Regions from separate parts of the Rhizobium sp. PRIMUS64 genome, predicted to be linked through region 2. Evidence: riboswitches for the same ligand, from Rfam matches in the RefSeq annotation. Region 2 holds a riboswitch; the other holds the start of a gene.
The links. Region 2 has a riboswitch for thiamine pyrophosphate ahead of thiC (phosphomethylpyrimidine synthase ThiC). Riboswitches for the same ligand answer to the same signal wherever they lie in the genome.
Positions count from the first base shown of each region.

Region 1: another riboswitch for thiamine pyrophosphate. It lies ahead of MOV76_RS14020 (YkoF family thiamine/hydroxymethylpyrimidine-binding protein); the one in region 2 lies ahead of thiC (phosphomethylpyrimidine synthase ThiC).

Region 1 is NZ_JALBGX010000028.1:35,180-42,696, forward strand. It holds gene MOV76_RS14005 (ABC transporter substrate-binding protein) at 1-267, opposite strand, end outside; gene MOV76_RS14010 (ABC transporter ATP-binding protein) at 336-1,148, opposite strand; gene MOV76_RS14015 (ABC transporter permease) at 1,145-1,951, opposite strand; gene MOV76_RS14020 (YkoF family thiamine/hydroxymethylpyrimidine-binding protein) at 1,964-2,572, opposite strand; TPP riboswitch at 2,563-2,676, opposite strand; gene MOV76_RS14025 (NADPH-dependent FMN reductase) at 2,921-3,517, opposite strand; gene soxR (redox-sensitive transcriptional activator SoxR) at 3,601-4,065, shown strand; gene MOV76_RS14035 (SDR family NAD(P)-dependent oxidoreductase) at 4,217-4,987, shown strand; gene MOV76_RS14040 (helix-turn-helix transcriptional regulator) at 5,094-5,435, shown strand; gene MOV76_RS14045 (LysR family transcriptional regulator) at 5,514-6,407, shown strand; gene MOV76_RS14050 (formate dehydrogenase subunit gamma) at 6,543-7,022, shown strand; gene MOV76_RS14055 (NADH-quinone oxidoreductase subunit NuoF) at 7,019-7,517, shown strand, end outside.
Region 2 is NZ_JALBGX010000002.1:166,162-173,678, reverse strand. It holds gene MOV76_RS02355 (DUF1097 domain-containing protein) at 1-328, opposite strand, end outside; gene MOV76_RS02350 (GTP-binding protein) at 367-1,341, opposite strand; TPP riboswitch at 1,959-2,091, shown strand; gene thiC (phosphomethylpyrimidine synthase ThiC) at 2,191-4,014, shown strand; gene thiO (glycine oxidase ThiO) at 4,014-4,991, shown strand; gene thiS (sulfur carrier protein ThiS) at 4,996-5,193, shown strand; gene MOV76_RS02330 (thiazole synthase) at 5,197-5,970, shown strand; gene MOV76_RS02325 (thiamine phosphate synthase) at 5,967-6,575, shown strand; gene MOV76_RS02320 (hypothetical protein) at 6,803-6,949, opposite strand; gene MOV76_RS02315 (GNAT family N-acetyltransferase) at 7,344-7,517, shown strand, end outside.

The DNA.
Region 1 (7,517 bases), on a different contig from region 2:
CTCGCTGCTGATGCCGAAATCGGCAACGCCGTTGGACACCAGCGTTCCGGCGCTGGTGTCGGTGAAGGGAAGAATCTCGACATCGAGCCCGGCATCGGCATAGAAGCCCTTCGCCTTGGCGACATAGATGCCGATATGGTTGGTGTTGGGTGTCCAGTCGAGCGCGATGCGAACCTTTGCGGGCGCCGATTGGGCGAGGGCGGTACGACCGGCGAGGCTTGCCGCGATGGCGGCGAAGATCGTCTGGCGACGGGTGAGAAGCAGCATGGTGACCTCCTCAGGTCTCTAGAGCATGATGCCGAAAAGTGTGAGCGGTTTTCGGACGACATCATGCTCTAACTCTTTAAATCAGAACAGGATTCAGATTTGAGGCCGACCGGCCTAAAATCATCCTGTTCTAGCGGATGAAGCAGGGTTTGCAGGATTTCGGTTTCGATCGCCTGGGCCGCCGGCGAGCCGAGATCGGCAATGCTTCTCGGGCGGGGCAGGGGAACGCGGAATTCGCGGATGATACGCGCCGGACGGGCCGAAAGCACGTAGATACGGTCGGAGAGGAACACGGCCTCGCGAACATCGTGGGTGATCAGCAGCGCCGTCCAACGGTGTTCGGTCCACATGCCCTGCAGCCATTCCTGGATCTGCGTGCGCGTCAGCGCGTCCAGCGCGCCGAAAGGCTCGTCGAGCAGCAGCATGTCCTGGGTCTGGACGACGGTGCGCAGCAGCGCGGCGCGCTGGCGCATGCCACCTGACAGTTCGGAGGGATAGTGGTGTTCGAAGCCGGCAAGGCCGAAGCTCTCGAGCAGCGGCGCGACGGCGGCGCGGGCCGCGCGGCGGCTCATGCCTTTCACCTCGAGACCGAGTGCCGCATTGTCGATGATCCGGCGCCAGGGCATCAGCGCATCGCGTTGCGGCATGAAGGCGAAGGAATGCGGCGCCTGTTCCAGCGGCACGCCCTTAAAAAGCATGGTGCCGGCATCGGGGCGCAGTGCCTGGGTCAGCAGTCGCAGCACCGTCGATTTTCCGGAGCCGGAGGGGCCGACGATCGAAACGAACTCGCCGTCTGCGACGGCGAGCGAAATATCGCCCAGCACCTTCATGCCGTCGAAGGACTTCGAGATATTGTGCAGTTCAACCATTGCATCGCTCATCGGCGCCGCTCCGCGGTTGGCTGCCAGGGCATGACGAGGCGCTGGATCAATAGCGTCGCTCCGAAGAGGCAGAGTGTCAGGACGGCGCTGATGACGACGGCGGCGAGCACGAGATCGGGACGGAAATTGTTCTTGGCGTTGAGGATATAGATGCCGAGGCCGCGGGCGGCGCCGGCATATTCGGCAAAGATCGCGCCGACGACGGCATAGGTGATCGAGATCCGCAGGCCGGCGAAGAAATAGGGCAGCGAGGAGGGAAGCCGTGCCAGGCGGAAAATGCGCCAGCGGCTCGCCTTCATCGAATTCAGCAATTCGGCGATGTCGCGGTCGGTCGATTCATAGCCCTGCAGCAAGGCGACAAGCAGCGGGAAGAAGGTGACGAGCGCCACCAGCAGGACCTTCGGCAACAGGCCGAAGCCGAACCAGAGGACGACGAGGGGCGCGATCGCCACCAGCGGCAGGGTCTGGCTGGCGATGAAGATCGGCAGCAATGCCCGGCGCATGAAGGGCACGAAATCCATGAGGATCGAGGCGGCGAAGGCGAAGGCCAGCGACAGGGCGAAACCTCCGAGTGTCGCGCCGAGCGTCGGCCAGGTGTTTGATATCAGCGCCTCGCGGTTCAGCCAGCCCTGGATGACGATGCGCGAAGGCGCCGGCAGGATGGAAGGTTTGATACCGGAAAGATCGACATAGAGTTCCCATGCCGCCAAAATAACACAGCCGGCCAGCAGGGCGGGTATGCCCCGGTAGAGAGCGGCGCGGAGCGCGGCAAGGCGCGAAGCCGATGGTTGTGGCAGTGTCATCAGCGTTCGATTTCAGGCTTTCGTCGGGCTATTGGCAGACGCCGTGATGTCGAGGGTAACATGTCCCTCGGGGTCGCCGAAGCGATAGAAGGCCTCACGAATGGTTGCAAAGACGGCACCGGCATCGCCAGAAAGCCTGGTGCAGAAATTCTTGGCACGGTCGAAGGTGCCGGAGCGCTTCAGGAAGTCGATGCAGCCATAAATCTCGTCCATATGGGTACCGGTTCCCATGACGTAGAGCGAGAATTGCGCAGCGGTCGGCTGGCCGGTCTCGGCGGTGGTTTCAACGGCGGCAAGTGCGGCTGTTATACGCTCGGCAAGCGGCTCCGCCTGACCGAGGGAAGGATTGACGCCGCAGATGACGTCGTCGGGCTCGCCGGGGCAGCCACGTGAAACGGCGGCGGACAGGACGCAATGCTCGCCGGTCTTTGCGGCGGCGACGAATAGATCGTGCATGGCGGCGAAGAGAATGTCAGGCGGGCCGACCAGCAGCGTGGAGATGTCATCGGTCTCGATGCGCAGCCGGTCGCGATAGGGGTCGAGCGCCTTGACGGCATCAAGAATGATGCCGACGAAATTGCCGGACATCGGATAGAGTGACACTTGTGCGCCTGAGAACATCTGAACCTCGCTCCGCTGGCATTACCCAGATCAGCTTTGAAGGGTCCAGAGGCTTGCACCTCACATCTCAGCCCCGGCGATACGGAGCTCCCCTGTTATTTGCGCGGAAACTATCACCGGGGTTTCCTCCCCGCAACAGCAAAATTGCGAACCCGTCCGCGCGGTCGGGATGGACCTGATGCGACGGGAAACACCCGGACGGAGGTCCTGTCCGGGTGTTCCCAATGGTTCCGTACCTGCCGGGAACGGAACCGGAACTCTCTGCCTCAGGCGGCTAGCGCATAACCCCGAAAATCGGAATCGATTTTCGGAAAGGATTATGCGCAGATTCAAAGTAATAGAGCGTCCTTAGCGCGTCTGAAAAGACGCGCGGCGCTCTGTGTCGGTATAGGGACGATCGCTGCGGGCAGTGACGAGCGCCTGCGTCCACCATTCCAGCCTCGCCATCATCCGATCGAGCAAACGCATTGCCTCGGCGGGATTGTCGAGCCGCCCGTCTGTGTCGAAGCGGTTCCAAGGTGCGGCAAAGCTGACCGAATCGCGGATCGTGACGGCGTCGAGTTCGGCAAAGACGAGCCGCAGCTGTTCGACGGCGCGCAGGCCGCCAGATATGCCGCCATAGGAAACGAAGGCGACCGGCTTGCCCTGCCAGGGCTCGAAGAAGAAATCGATGATCGACTTCAACGAGGCGGTGAAGCTGTGATTGTATTCCGGCGTGACGATGATGAAGGCGTCGGCCATGCCAAGCCGTCCGGCGAGCCTGTCGATTTCGGGGTGCGTCATGTCACGGTTGGCCGGCAGCGCGAAATCCAGCGGGTCGATGATGTCGATATCAAATTGCGGGAAGCGGACGAGCTCCTGCGTCAGCCATTTGACCACCCGGTCGCAGATGCGGCCCTCTCTCGTGCTCCCATAGATGACAGCCAGCCTGGTGGGTGTTTTCACGCGTCGCTCCTTGTTGCGATTGGACTTTACGATTGCAGGAGCCAAGGTTATAAAACCTCAACTAATATTGAGGTCAAGAGGTGATGGATACAATTCCTGCGGCGCCGCTCGGCAAGCTCCTGACGGTCGGTGAAGTGGCAGAGCGCAGCGGCCTGGCCGTCTCGGCGCTGCATTTTTACGAGACCAAGGGGCTGATCTCGAGCATCCGCTCCCGCGGCAACCAGCGGCGCTATGGCCGCGATGTGCTGCGCCGGCTCGGCATTATCAAGGTGGCGCAGCGTGTCGGCATTCCGCTTTCGGAAATCCAGGCGGCGTTCGAGTCCCTGCCGCAGGGACGCACACCGACCGTCGCCGACTGGCAGACGCTGTCGGCGCGCTGGAAGGATGATCTCGATGCCCGAATCAGGCGGCTTAGCCTGCTGCGCGACCGTCTGACAGGCTGCATCGGCTGCGGCTGCCTGTCGATCGAAAGCTGTCCGTTGCGCAATCCCTGCGACCGGCTCGGCAAGGAGGGGCCAGGCGCGCGGCTTCTGGAGACCGAAAACTAAAAGGCTGGAACTTCTTGGGAAGAGCAGTTTCCGGGGTGAGACCAAGTCTCTCCCGGGAAAGATCGATGCGCGCCTTTCTTTCGGTCGGCGTGCTCATATGTTAAGGGCGAGTGACGCAACCGGCGGCACTGTCCGCGAGGAGGACGGCTTCGTGTTTCATCCCAGACTGTTCGAAAATCGCAATGTGGTCGTGACCGGCGCCGGTCGCGGCATCGGCCTTGAAGTGGCCCGGCAGTTCCTGGACTGCGGCGCGAAAGTAATCGTCCATACCGGGCGCAAGCCGGGACGCGACCTGCCGGATTTCCTGCTGACGGCTGAATCTGAAAGACGGGCGCTGCTGCTGCATGCCGATTTCTCCGCAGTCGGTGGGGCAGCGCAATTTGCTGAAGATGCTCTCGCCTTCTTCGACAGGGTCGATGTGCTCGTCAACAATGCCGGTACCATGCTTGGCCGTTTTCCCGCTGCCACGCTCACCGACGCAGAATATGAGGCGGTCGTGCGGCTCAACCAGACATCGGTGGTGGCGCTGACACGCGCGCTGCTGCCGGCATTGAAGGCGGCTGAAGGCGCTGCCATCGTCAACACGGTTTCGATTTCGGCGCTGACCGGCGGCAGCCCCGGCTCCTCGATCTATTCGGCTTCGAAAGCCTTCGTTGCGACCTATTCCAAGGCGCTTGCCCGTGAGCTTGCACCGGACGGAATCCGCGTCAATTGCGTGTCACCGGGAACGATCGAGACGGAATTCCATGAGCGCTATTCCTCCCGCGAAAAGCTGGAACAGACGAGAAAATCCATCCCCCTGCAGCGGCTCGGCACGGCGGAGGACTGCGCTCCCGCCTATCTGTTCCTGGCGGCTCCCTCGCTCTCGGGCTACATCACCGGACAGGTGATCGAGATCAACGGCGGTCAGCTTATCTGCTGATTTGTTTGGACCTTTTTTGGCATTTCATCACTTTTGACCAATTCGCTTGTGCGAATATGCTATTGTGCTGATCTACCTCATCGCCTCCCTTCCGAGATAATACCGAATGCCGTTGCCCAAACCCGAGCCGGGGATGACCGGCCAGGAATTGCACAAACTCGCTGGAAAAGCCCACGAAGCGAGCGATCTGCTGAAAGCGCTAGCGCACCAGACCCGACTTCTGATCCTCTGCATACTGGCGAACGAGGAGCGGACGGTGAGTGAAATCGAGAACATCCTCGGCATACAGCAGGCAATGGTCTCGCAGCAGCTGGCGCGTTTAAGGCTCGAAGGCCTGGTCCATACGCGCCGTCAGGGCAGGCTGGTCTATTACAGCATCGGCAATGTCAGCGTGCTTGCCTTCCTCGAATCGCTGTTCGATCTTTTTCCGGCTGCAGAAAACAGTTAGCGATCGCCCTTGCGGAGCACGGCTGCTGCGTCAAAGATGAACTGACCCGGATGATGTCATGCCGGATCGGGAGACCGGATGATCGACAAGCTGGAATTCTTCATCGCCCTTGCCAATGAAAAGCATTTTGGCCGCGCCGCGGAGGAGTGCGGGATCTCGCAGCCGACGCTTTCGGCTGCCATCCGGCAGCTCGAGGATCAGCTTGGCGTCATGCTGGTGCAGCGCGGTTCGCGGTTCCAGGGGCTGACGCCGGAAGGGCAGCGCGTGCTCGAATGGGCCCGACGCATCGTCGGCGATGCCCGCACCATGCGCGAAGAGATGCGCGCCGCGCGCCGCGGCCTTTCCGGCCACATCCGCCTCGCCGCTATTCCGACCGCGCTCGCCATGCTTTCGCGCATCACCACGCCTTTTCAGGAGCGGCATCCCGGCGTGACCTTTTCGATCGTCTCGCGGAATTCGCTGCAGGTGTTGAGCATGCTCGAAAACCTCGAAATCGATGCCGGCATCACCTATCTCGAAAACGAGCCGCTCGGCCGCGTCACGACCGTTCCCCTCTATGCCGAGCGCTATAATCTGATCACGGCTGCAGGCAGTCCGCTATCCGATCGCGACAACGTGACCTGGCGGGAGATCGGCGATCTTCGGCTTTGTCTATTGACTGCCGACATGCAGAACCGTCGGATCATCAACCGCCACTTGACCGAAGCAGGCGCCACAGCGCATCCGACGCTCGAATCCAACTCGATGATCGTGCTGTTCTCGCATGTCAGGACTGGACGCTGGGCGAGCATCATGCCGCGCAACGTCGCCAAATCCTTTGGATTCCCAGTGGAAATCCGCATGATCCCGATCGTCGAGCCGGAGGCGCATCATCTGGTCGGCCTTGTTGCGCCTTATCGCGAGCCCTTTACGCCGCTTGTATCGGCCTTGCTGCACGAGGCGAGGGTGCTCGTGCAAGACGAAGAACTCTGATAGAAAAAACCTATCAAGCAACGAGATAGCTTTATTGATCGCCGGCTGCTTCCCTGAAATGGTAGTTGCGGAATAGCACTCGGCCGGGGGAGGCCCGCTATTCCGCAACGAGCAAGCCGCCGGGAGGGCTGCCTTATGACCATTCATATCGCCGAAGGCGATATTGCAGCGCGCACCCGAGCCATCGTCGCCGATCATCGATTTCTCGAAGGGCCGCTGCTTCCCATTCTGCACGAGGTTCAGCAGGAATTCGGCTATGTGCCGCAGGAAGCCATGCCCGTCATCGCGGAGGAATTGAACCTCTCGCGGGCCGAGGTGCATGGCGTGGTGACCTTCTATCACGATTATCGCGACCATCCCGCCGGCCGGCACGTGCTGAAGCTCTGTCGCGCCGAAGCCTGTCAGTCGATGGGTGGCGATGCGCTGGCCGAACGCGTCAAGGCGCTGCTCGGCATTGATTTTCATCAGACGACGCTCGATGGCGGCGTGACGCTGGAGCCGGTCTACTGTCTCGGGCTCTGCGCCTGCGCGCCGGCGGTGATGCTCGACGGCGAGCTCTATGGCCGGGTCGACGATCAGACGGCGGCGGAACTCGTCGCGGAGGTACGTCGATGACGGTAAGGATATATGTTCCGCGCGATGCCGCAGCGCTGGCGCTCGGGGCCGAAAAGGTGGCAAAGGCGATTGCCCAGGAGATCGCCGCCCGCGGCTTCGATGCCGAGATCGTGCGCAACGGCTCGCGCGGAATGTTCTGGCTGGAGCCGCTGGTCGAGATCGAGGTAGCCGGAAAGCGCATCGGCTATGGACCGGTGACGTCTAAGGATGTGGCTGATCTGTTCAATGCCGGGATGATTGATGGAGGCGAGCATCGACTCTGTCTCGGGGAGGTTGAAGACCTCCCGTTCCTCAAGGGGCAAACTCGCCTGACCTTCGCCCGCTGCGGCGTCACCGATCCGCTTTCGCTGGCGGATTACGAGGCGCATGGCGGTCTTGCCGGCCTTCGCCGCGCCGTTTCGATGACATCAGCCGAAATCGTCAAGGAAGTCACCGATTCCGGCCTGCGCGGACGCGGCGGCGCCGGCTTTCCCACAGGCATCAAGTGGAAGACCG
Region 2 (7,517 bases):
CGAAGACGATCGCCGGCGGAAAGTTCAAGATCGGGATGGCCGAGGCCAGGATCATTGCTGAGGTGCCGGCGCCGACCAGGATCGCCGCAAAGATCGGGTGGGCCGGGCCATACTGGATGATCAGCAGCGTGATCGAGGCGATGCCGATGCCGGTCCAGTTGGAAACGATCGATTTGACCAGCCCCTGGTTTCCGCCGCCGCAGGCGAAGAACGACGCCCAGGCGATGAAGGTGACCCACACGGGAACGGGAAATATCGTCGCGGTGATATAGGTGTCGATGGCGCCGAGCACACCGAGGCTGATCATTGCGGCAACGAGCGGGGGCATGGGTCTGTCTCCTTGTTGAGGGGTTGGGCGGATGCGGATCAGGATGCCAGCGCGCGCTGCTGGCTGAGGCAGCTCATGAAGCCGTCTCGAAGCATCGCGTCGTCGAGATTCCTGCCGATGAAGACGATTTCGTTGAGCCGCTTTTCCGAAGGCCCCCAGGCCTTTCCGGGGCGTCCTTCAAGCGTCATGTGCACGCCGTGAAAGACATAGCGGCGCTGCTCGCCGTGGAGATTCAGCACGCCCTTCATGCGGAAGAGGTCCGTGCCGATCTCCTGAGCCAGGCGATTGAGCCAGACGTTCAGCGCCGCTGGATCGAGCGGGCCGAAGTCCTGGATCGCCACGCAACCGATGCTCTGGTCGTGCTCGTGTTCATGGTCCTTGAGAATATCGGGGTCGATAGACAGGATGTTCTTGAGGTCGAAGGCGCCGACGTCGAGCACCGCGGAGAGCTCGACCTTGCAATCCCTCGTCCGGATGATCCGGGCAAGCGGATTGATCCCGCGCAATTGCTGCTCGGTGGCGGCAAGGTCCTCGGCGCTCTCCAGGTCGATCTTGTTGAGCAGCAGCACGTCGGCAAAGCTGATCTGCTCCCTCGCCTCGTCCTGAGAGAGCTGTTGCTTCATATGGCGGGCATCGACGACGGTCACGATCGCATCAAGCTGCAGCCGCCTGGCGAGCGTTTCGTCGAGCAGGAAGGACTGGATGACCGGCGCCGGATCGGCAAGACCCGAAGTCTCGATGATGATGCGGTCGATTGGCCGTCCGGAGCGCAGCAGTTCGCCGATCGCGGCGATGAGATCGCCCCTGACAGTGCAGCAGATGCAGCCATTGTTCAGCTCGATGACCTCGTCCGCCGTCGGCACCACGAGCTTTCCATCGATGCCGACCTCCCCAAATTCGTTGACGATCACCGCTACGCTCTCGTTTTCGATTGAGGTGAGCAGGTGATTGAGAAGCGTGGTCTTGCCGGTCCCGAGAAACCCGGTCAGAATTGTCGTCGCAAGCTTTGTCATGCCTCATCCCCTTGCCGTCCGAGCACGCCTCCGCCGTCTCGGCCAAATGACCGGGCTGAAAAGGCGGCTCCGCTGCTGTTTGCTGGTCTGATTACGCCGGAAGCGCCGATCAGACGAGGAGAATTACACTTGCAATACCGTCACGAGGCAAGAGACCTGATGTTTCATATTCGGCCAAATAAACCGCAGATTCTGCCAAAATGATGAGCTTTTTGATTTGTGATTAAAAACTGATCATACCGTCTAATTATTGATCTTATTGCCCTTTTCCCGATCATTGACAGGATGGGCAATGAAAAACAGTCTGGTTTGCGTAGCTTTGGCGAGGGACGCCATGCGCAAGTTGGCCTTTCGAGGGCATTCTATTGTCGCCGGCGAAAGTGGTGCCGCTAGGGGTGGTCGGGTGACAGCGGATGGGCACCAAGCCGTTGGCGATTGCTTTGCGTTCCTGGAGGTTCTGGCGGGGAATTGGGCCGGCGCTGAGCATGCCACATTCGCTAAACTCCATGAAGCCAGTCAGCCCAGCGGCGCGATGAACAGAACTCAAGCGGTCGGGATATGGGTTCTGGATGGTGCCCTAAGGGTTGACGGAGCGGCATTTCTCACAATAGCTTAGCCCTATTCACCAGGGGGGTCCCGCCAAGGGGCTGAGATACCGCTGGTCGGATCGGCTTTGGCCGCCCGAGGCGCAGTGACCCGTTGAACCTGATCCAGTTCATACTGGCGTAGGGACGGTGCGGGCGCTGCGGCAGCGAGGGCGGGTATCCGTCCTTCGGAATCCACGGCGTTTTTTCATCATTCCAACACTGGAACTGGGTCTCCAAACGTCAAAACTTGGAGCCTCGAACCATGAATATTGCAGCCACCAAACTCACTCCGGTCGTCACCACAGGTCCGCTTCCCGCCTCCGCGAAAGTCCTGAAAGCAGGCACCATTCATCCGGATATCCGCGTACCGATGCGTCAGATCGCACTGCATCCGACCTCTGGCGAACCGCCAGTCACTGTCTACGATTCTTCGGGTCCCTACACCGCAGAAAGTGCCGAAATCCGCATTGATGCAGGCCTGCCACGCCTGCGCGAAAGCTGGGTTCTTGCTCGCGGTGATGTTGAATCCTACGGGGGCCGCATCGTCAGGCCGGAGGATAACGGCTTTGTTTCAGGCGACAGGCTGACGCCGGAATTCCCCGTTCGCAGCCAGCCTTTCAAGGCGAAGGCGGGGAGGGCCGTTACCCAGCTCGCTTATGCGCGGGCCGGCATCGTCACGCCGGAAATGGAATTCATCGCCATTCGCGAAAACCTCGGACGACAGGCGGCCAAGGAAGCTCTCATCCGCGACGGCGAAAGTTTTGGCGCCCATATCCCGGATTTCGTGACACCGGATTTCGTCCGTCGGGAAGTCGCGGAAGGCCGAGCGATCATTCCCGCCAATATCAACCATCCAGAATCCGAACCGATGATCATCGGCCGGAACTTCCTGGTAAAGATCAATGCCAATATCGGCAATTCGGCTGTTACCTCGTCCATGGCGGAAGAAGTGGAGAAGATGGTCTGGGCGATCCGCTGGGGTGCCGACACCGTCATGGACCTGTCGACCGGCCGAAACATCCACAATATCCGCGAATGGATCATCCGCAATTCGCCGGTGCCGATCGGTACCGTGCCGCTCTACCAGGCACTCGAAAAGGTGAACGGCGTTGCCGAGGACCTCACCTGGGAGGTCTATCGCGATACGCTGATCGAACAGGCCGAGCAGGGCGTCGACTATTTCACCATCCATGCCGGCGTGCGGCTCGCCTATATTCCGCTGACCGTCAATCGCGTCACCGGCATCGTTTCCCGCGGCGGCTCGATCATGGCCAAGTGGTGTCTGCACCACCACAGGGAGAGTTTTCTCTACGAGCATTTCGAGGAGATCTGCGACATTTGCCGCGCTTACGACGTTTCCTTCTCGCTCGGTGATGGCCTGCGCCCGGGATCGATCGCTGATGCCAACGATGCGGCGCAGTTCGCAGAACTGGAAACGCTCGGCGAGTTAACGAAAATCGCCTGGGCGAAGGATTGCCAGGTGATGATCGAAGGTCCCGGCCATGTGCCGATGCACAAGATCAAGGAAAACATGGACAAGCAGCTCGCGGTTTGCGGCGAGGCGCCTTTTTATACGCTCGGACCGCTAACCACCGATATCGCGCCGGGCTATGACCACATCACATCCGGCATCGGGGCTGCGATGATCGGCTGGTTCGGCACCGCCATGCTCTGCTACGTGACGCCCAAGGAACATCTCGGCCTGCCGGACCGCAACGACGTCAAGGTGGGCGTCATCACCTATAAGATCGCGGCACATGCCGCCGATCTCGCCAAGGGCCATCCGGCGGCGCGGGTGCGCGACGATGCGTTGTCGCGCGCCCGTTTCGAGTTCCGATGGGAGGACCAGTTCAACCTCTCGCTCGATCCGGAAACCGCCCGTTCCTTCCACGACGAAACGCTGCCGAAGGAGGCGCATAAGGTGGCGCATTTCTGCTCCATGTGCGGCCCGAAATTCTGCTCGATGCGGATTTCGCACGATATCCGCGCCGAAGCGCAGAGGGAGGGGTTGCAAGCCATGGCCGCCAAATACCGCGATGGCGGCGATCTTTACATGCCGGTCGCAGACCTTCCGGGTAACGCATAATGTCTACCTTTCTCGTCAAAGGGGCCGGCGTTGCCGGCCTCGCGATGGCCCATGAGCTCGTCAGGCGGGGCTTTTCGGTCGAGGTGATCGAAAAAGCCGGCGCGGCGGGACTTGGCGCCTCGCATTTTGCTGGAGGAATGCTCGCACCCTATTGCGAACGGGAGGCGGCCGAAGAGATTGTCCTGACATTGGGCCTGGGCGCGGCCGGATGGTGGGAGGAGGCCGTGCCCGGCGAGGTTCGTCGCCGCGGTACTCTGGTCGTGGCGCAGCCGCGTGACCTTCCGGATCTCGTCCGGTTTGCGGCGCGCACGACCGGTCATGTCTGGATCGATCGCAAGGGTGTGACCGACCTCGAACCTGCACTTGCCGGCCGCTTCGAAAAGGCTCTTTTCTTCCAGCAGGAAGCGCATCTCGATCCACGCCGCGCACTGGCCAGACTAGCCGGCAGGCTCCGCGAGCGTGGCGTCGTCTTCCATTTCGGCGGACACGAGCCGCAAGACCGGCGATTTGCCGGCGTGCTCGACTGCACCGGGCCAGCGGCGATACCGCGACTTTCCGGCATGCGCGGCGTGCGAGGCGAAATGCTCTATCTGGAAACTGCGGATGTGACGCTTTCCAGGCCGATCAGGATGCTGCATCCACGCCATCCGATCTATATCGTGCCCCGCGACGATCACCGTTTCATGGTCGGGGCGACGATGATCGAGGCCGAAGATGACGGACCGATTGCCGCGCGTTCGCTCATGGAATTCCTGAACGCGGCCTATACGCTGCATCCGGCGTTTGGCGAGGCACGCGTTGTCGAGACCGGGACTGGCATACGTCCGGCGTTTGCCAACAACATTCCGCAAGTAATCGAAACGGAGGAGGGGCTCGCCATCGCCGGCATGCATCGGCATGGCTTCCTGTTGGCCCCCGCCATGGCTGTGCGGGCCGCAGATATTCTCCTCGCGCGACATTCACGTCTGAAAGGCTAACCCCATGAAACTGATCATCAATGGCGAAACCCAGGTCTGCGAGGCCGTAACCCTGGCCGAACTTCTTCATGTTCTGGAATACGAGGGCGACTGGTTGGCAACCGCCGTCAACGGAGATCTCGTGCATCGCGAGGACCGAGCCGCTCACCGGCTGGACGTTGGTGACCGTATCGAAATCCTGTCCCCGATGCAGGGAGGTTGATCCATGCTTTCTCTTTATGATGCTGCACTGTCTTCGCGGCTTCTGCTCGGTACCGCGCGTTATCCGTCACCGGCCGTCCTTGCCGAGGCGGTGAGCCGGTCCGGCGCGGAGATTGTCACGGTCTCGCTTCGCCGCGAAACGGCCGGCGGAAAGACGGGGGGAGCCTTCTTCGAACTCATCCGCCAGCTCGCGGTGCACGTCCTGCCCAACACCGCGGGATGTCACAGTGCGTCGGAGGCGATCCTGACCGCCAAGATGGCGCGCGAAGTATTTGGTACCGACTGGATCAAGCTCGAGGTGATCGGCCATCACGACAGTCTCCAGCCGGATGTGTTCGAACTGGTCGAAGCCGCACGCATTCTTTGTTCGGAAGGGTTTTGCGTATTTCCCTATACGACGGACGATCTGGTGGTCGGTGAAAAACTGGTCTCCGTCGGATGTCGGGTCTTGATGCCCTGGTGCGCGCCGATCGGTTCTGCGGCCGGTCCGCGCAACCCTTCCGCGCTCAAGGCCATGCGGAGCGCCTTTCCGGACATCCCGCTGATCGTGGATGCGGGGATCGGGAGGCCGTCGCATGCGGCAGCGGTGATGGAATTCGGCTACGACGCGGTGCTGCTGAATACCGCGGTCGCCGTCGCAGGCGATCCGCCTGCCATGGCCGAGGCGTTTGGCAAGGCGATCGAGGCCGGAAGGCTCGCTTATCTTTCCGGCATGCTGGAGCCGCGCGACATGGCGGTACCGTCCACCCCGGTTGTCGGAAAGGGCGTTTTCGCATGAGGCTCGATCCCTTCTATCTCATCGTCGACAGTTCCGAATGGATCGAACGTCTCGTGCCGCTGGGCGTCAAACTGGTGCAACTGCGCGTGAAGGATCGCCCGGACGAGATCCTGCGCCAGGAAATCCGTCGTACCAAGGCCGTTTGCGCAGCGGCGAATTGCCAGCTGGTTGTCAACGACTACTGGAAACTGGCGATCGACGAGGGATGCGATTTCATCCATCTGGGCCAGGAGGATCTGGTGGAAGCCGACCTTGATGCTATTCGCAGAGCCGGCCTGAAATTCGGTCTTTCCACACATGACGAGACGGAGCTCGAAACGGCTTTGGCTGCGAAACCTGACTATGTGGCGCTCGGCCCGATCTATCCCACCATTCTCAAGCAGATGAAATGGCCGCCGCAAGGTCTGGAACGGATCACGGATTGGAAGAAGCGTGTCGCACCCTTGCCGCTGGTGGCCATCGGAGGCTTGAATGTGGACAGGCTACAGGGCGTATTCGACGCGAGCGCTGACACCGTGGCGGTTGTCACCGACATCACCTTGAACGCCGATCCCGAAGCGCGGACGCGCGAATGGATCGATCGCACGGCACCGTGGCGTTATTGAGGGTACCACCACGCTTCCGTCGTGCGCTCTGCAGGAAGTCCACGTTGTTTTTGGAGCAGTATCCCGATATCGACGTGGAAATTAGCGTTGATGAGGGCCTGAGCGGTATCGCAGCCGCGGCCGCAGGCGTAATCCGCCTGAGCAGCGTCTGTTGAGGTGGCTTTGTCCAATGCAAGCGGCGCAACCGACGCCGCTTCGCGAATCCGCTATTCATCCAATATGGCGGCTCAGGGCCGGTGCACCGGCGCCAGTCTGGAGGTCTTTTCCGAATGGATTTCCGGCCACTTGCTATTCGGCGCCGGTGCAGTGCCAATCGCCGAAATGGACACCACGATCGCCGTTACCGCCGAGAAAAGCACGAGTGCATAGGTCATAGCTTTTGATCCTTTGAGGTTGGTTCCCAGCCATCCCGGCCGCAAACTGCTCTGGGAGGATGAATCAAAGGCTAATCAACATGGTTAAGCGCACGGATTTTTTCCCGCTTAGGGACAGAGCTCTGGATGAAACTTCCATCGCCACGGTCTTCGGGACCTTTGGCTTGCCGCGAGTTCCATTTCAAGCGCGATTGTCGGCCGCGGTTATTGGCGAAGTGATCGCAGCCGTTTGCGGATGATCAGAGAGTGGTTTGGAGGAAACATGGCCTGGAGAGACGTTCTGTTATCTTTTTAGGGCCAGTTCATAGCGCGATAACTTGGCCCATCAATCGCCAGCACCGCGATAACGGTGGCGAGAGAGATTTTTTAGGAGACGTACATTGAAAGGCATTACATGACCCAGCATGACGATTACCGCATCGAGCCCCGCGTCCCGGGCATCGACGATTACCTGCGCCTGCGATACCTGTCGGGCCTCAGCCCCTTTTCGAAAGAGGCGGCCGAAAAGGGGCTGCCCAACTCGATCTTTGGTGTCTGCCTGATGAGCGGCGACGCGGTGATTGGCATG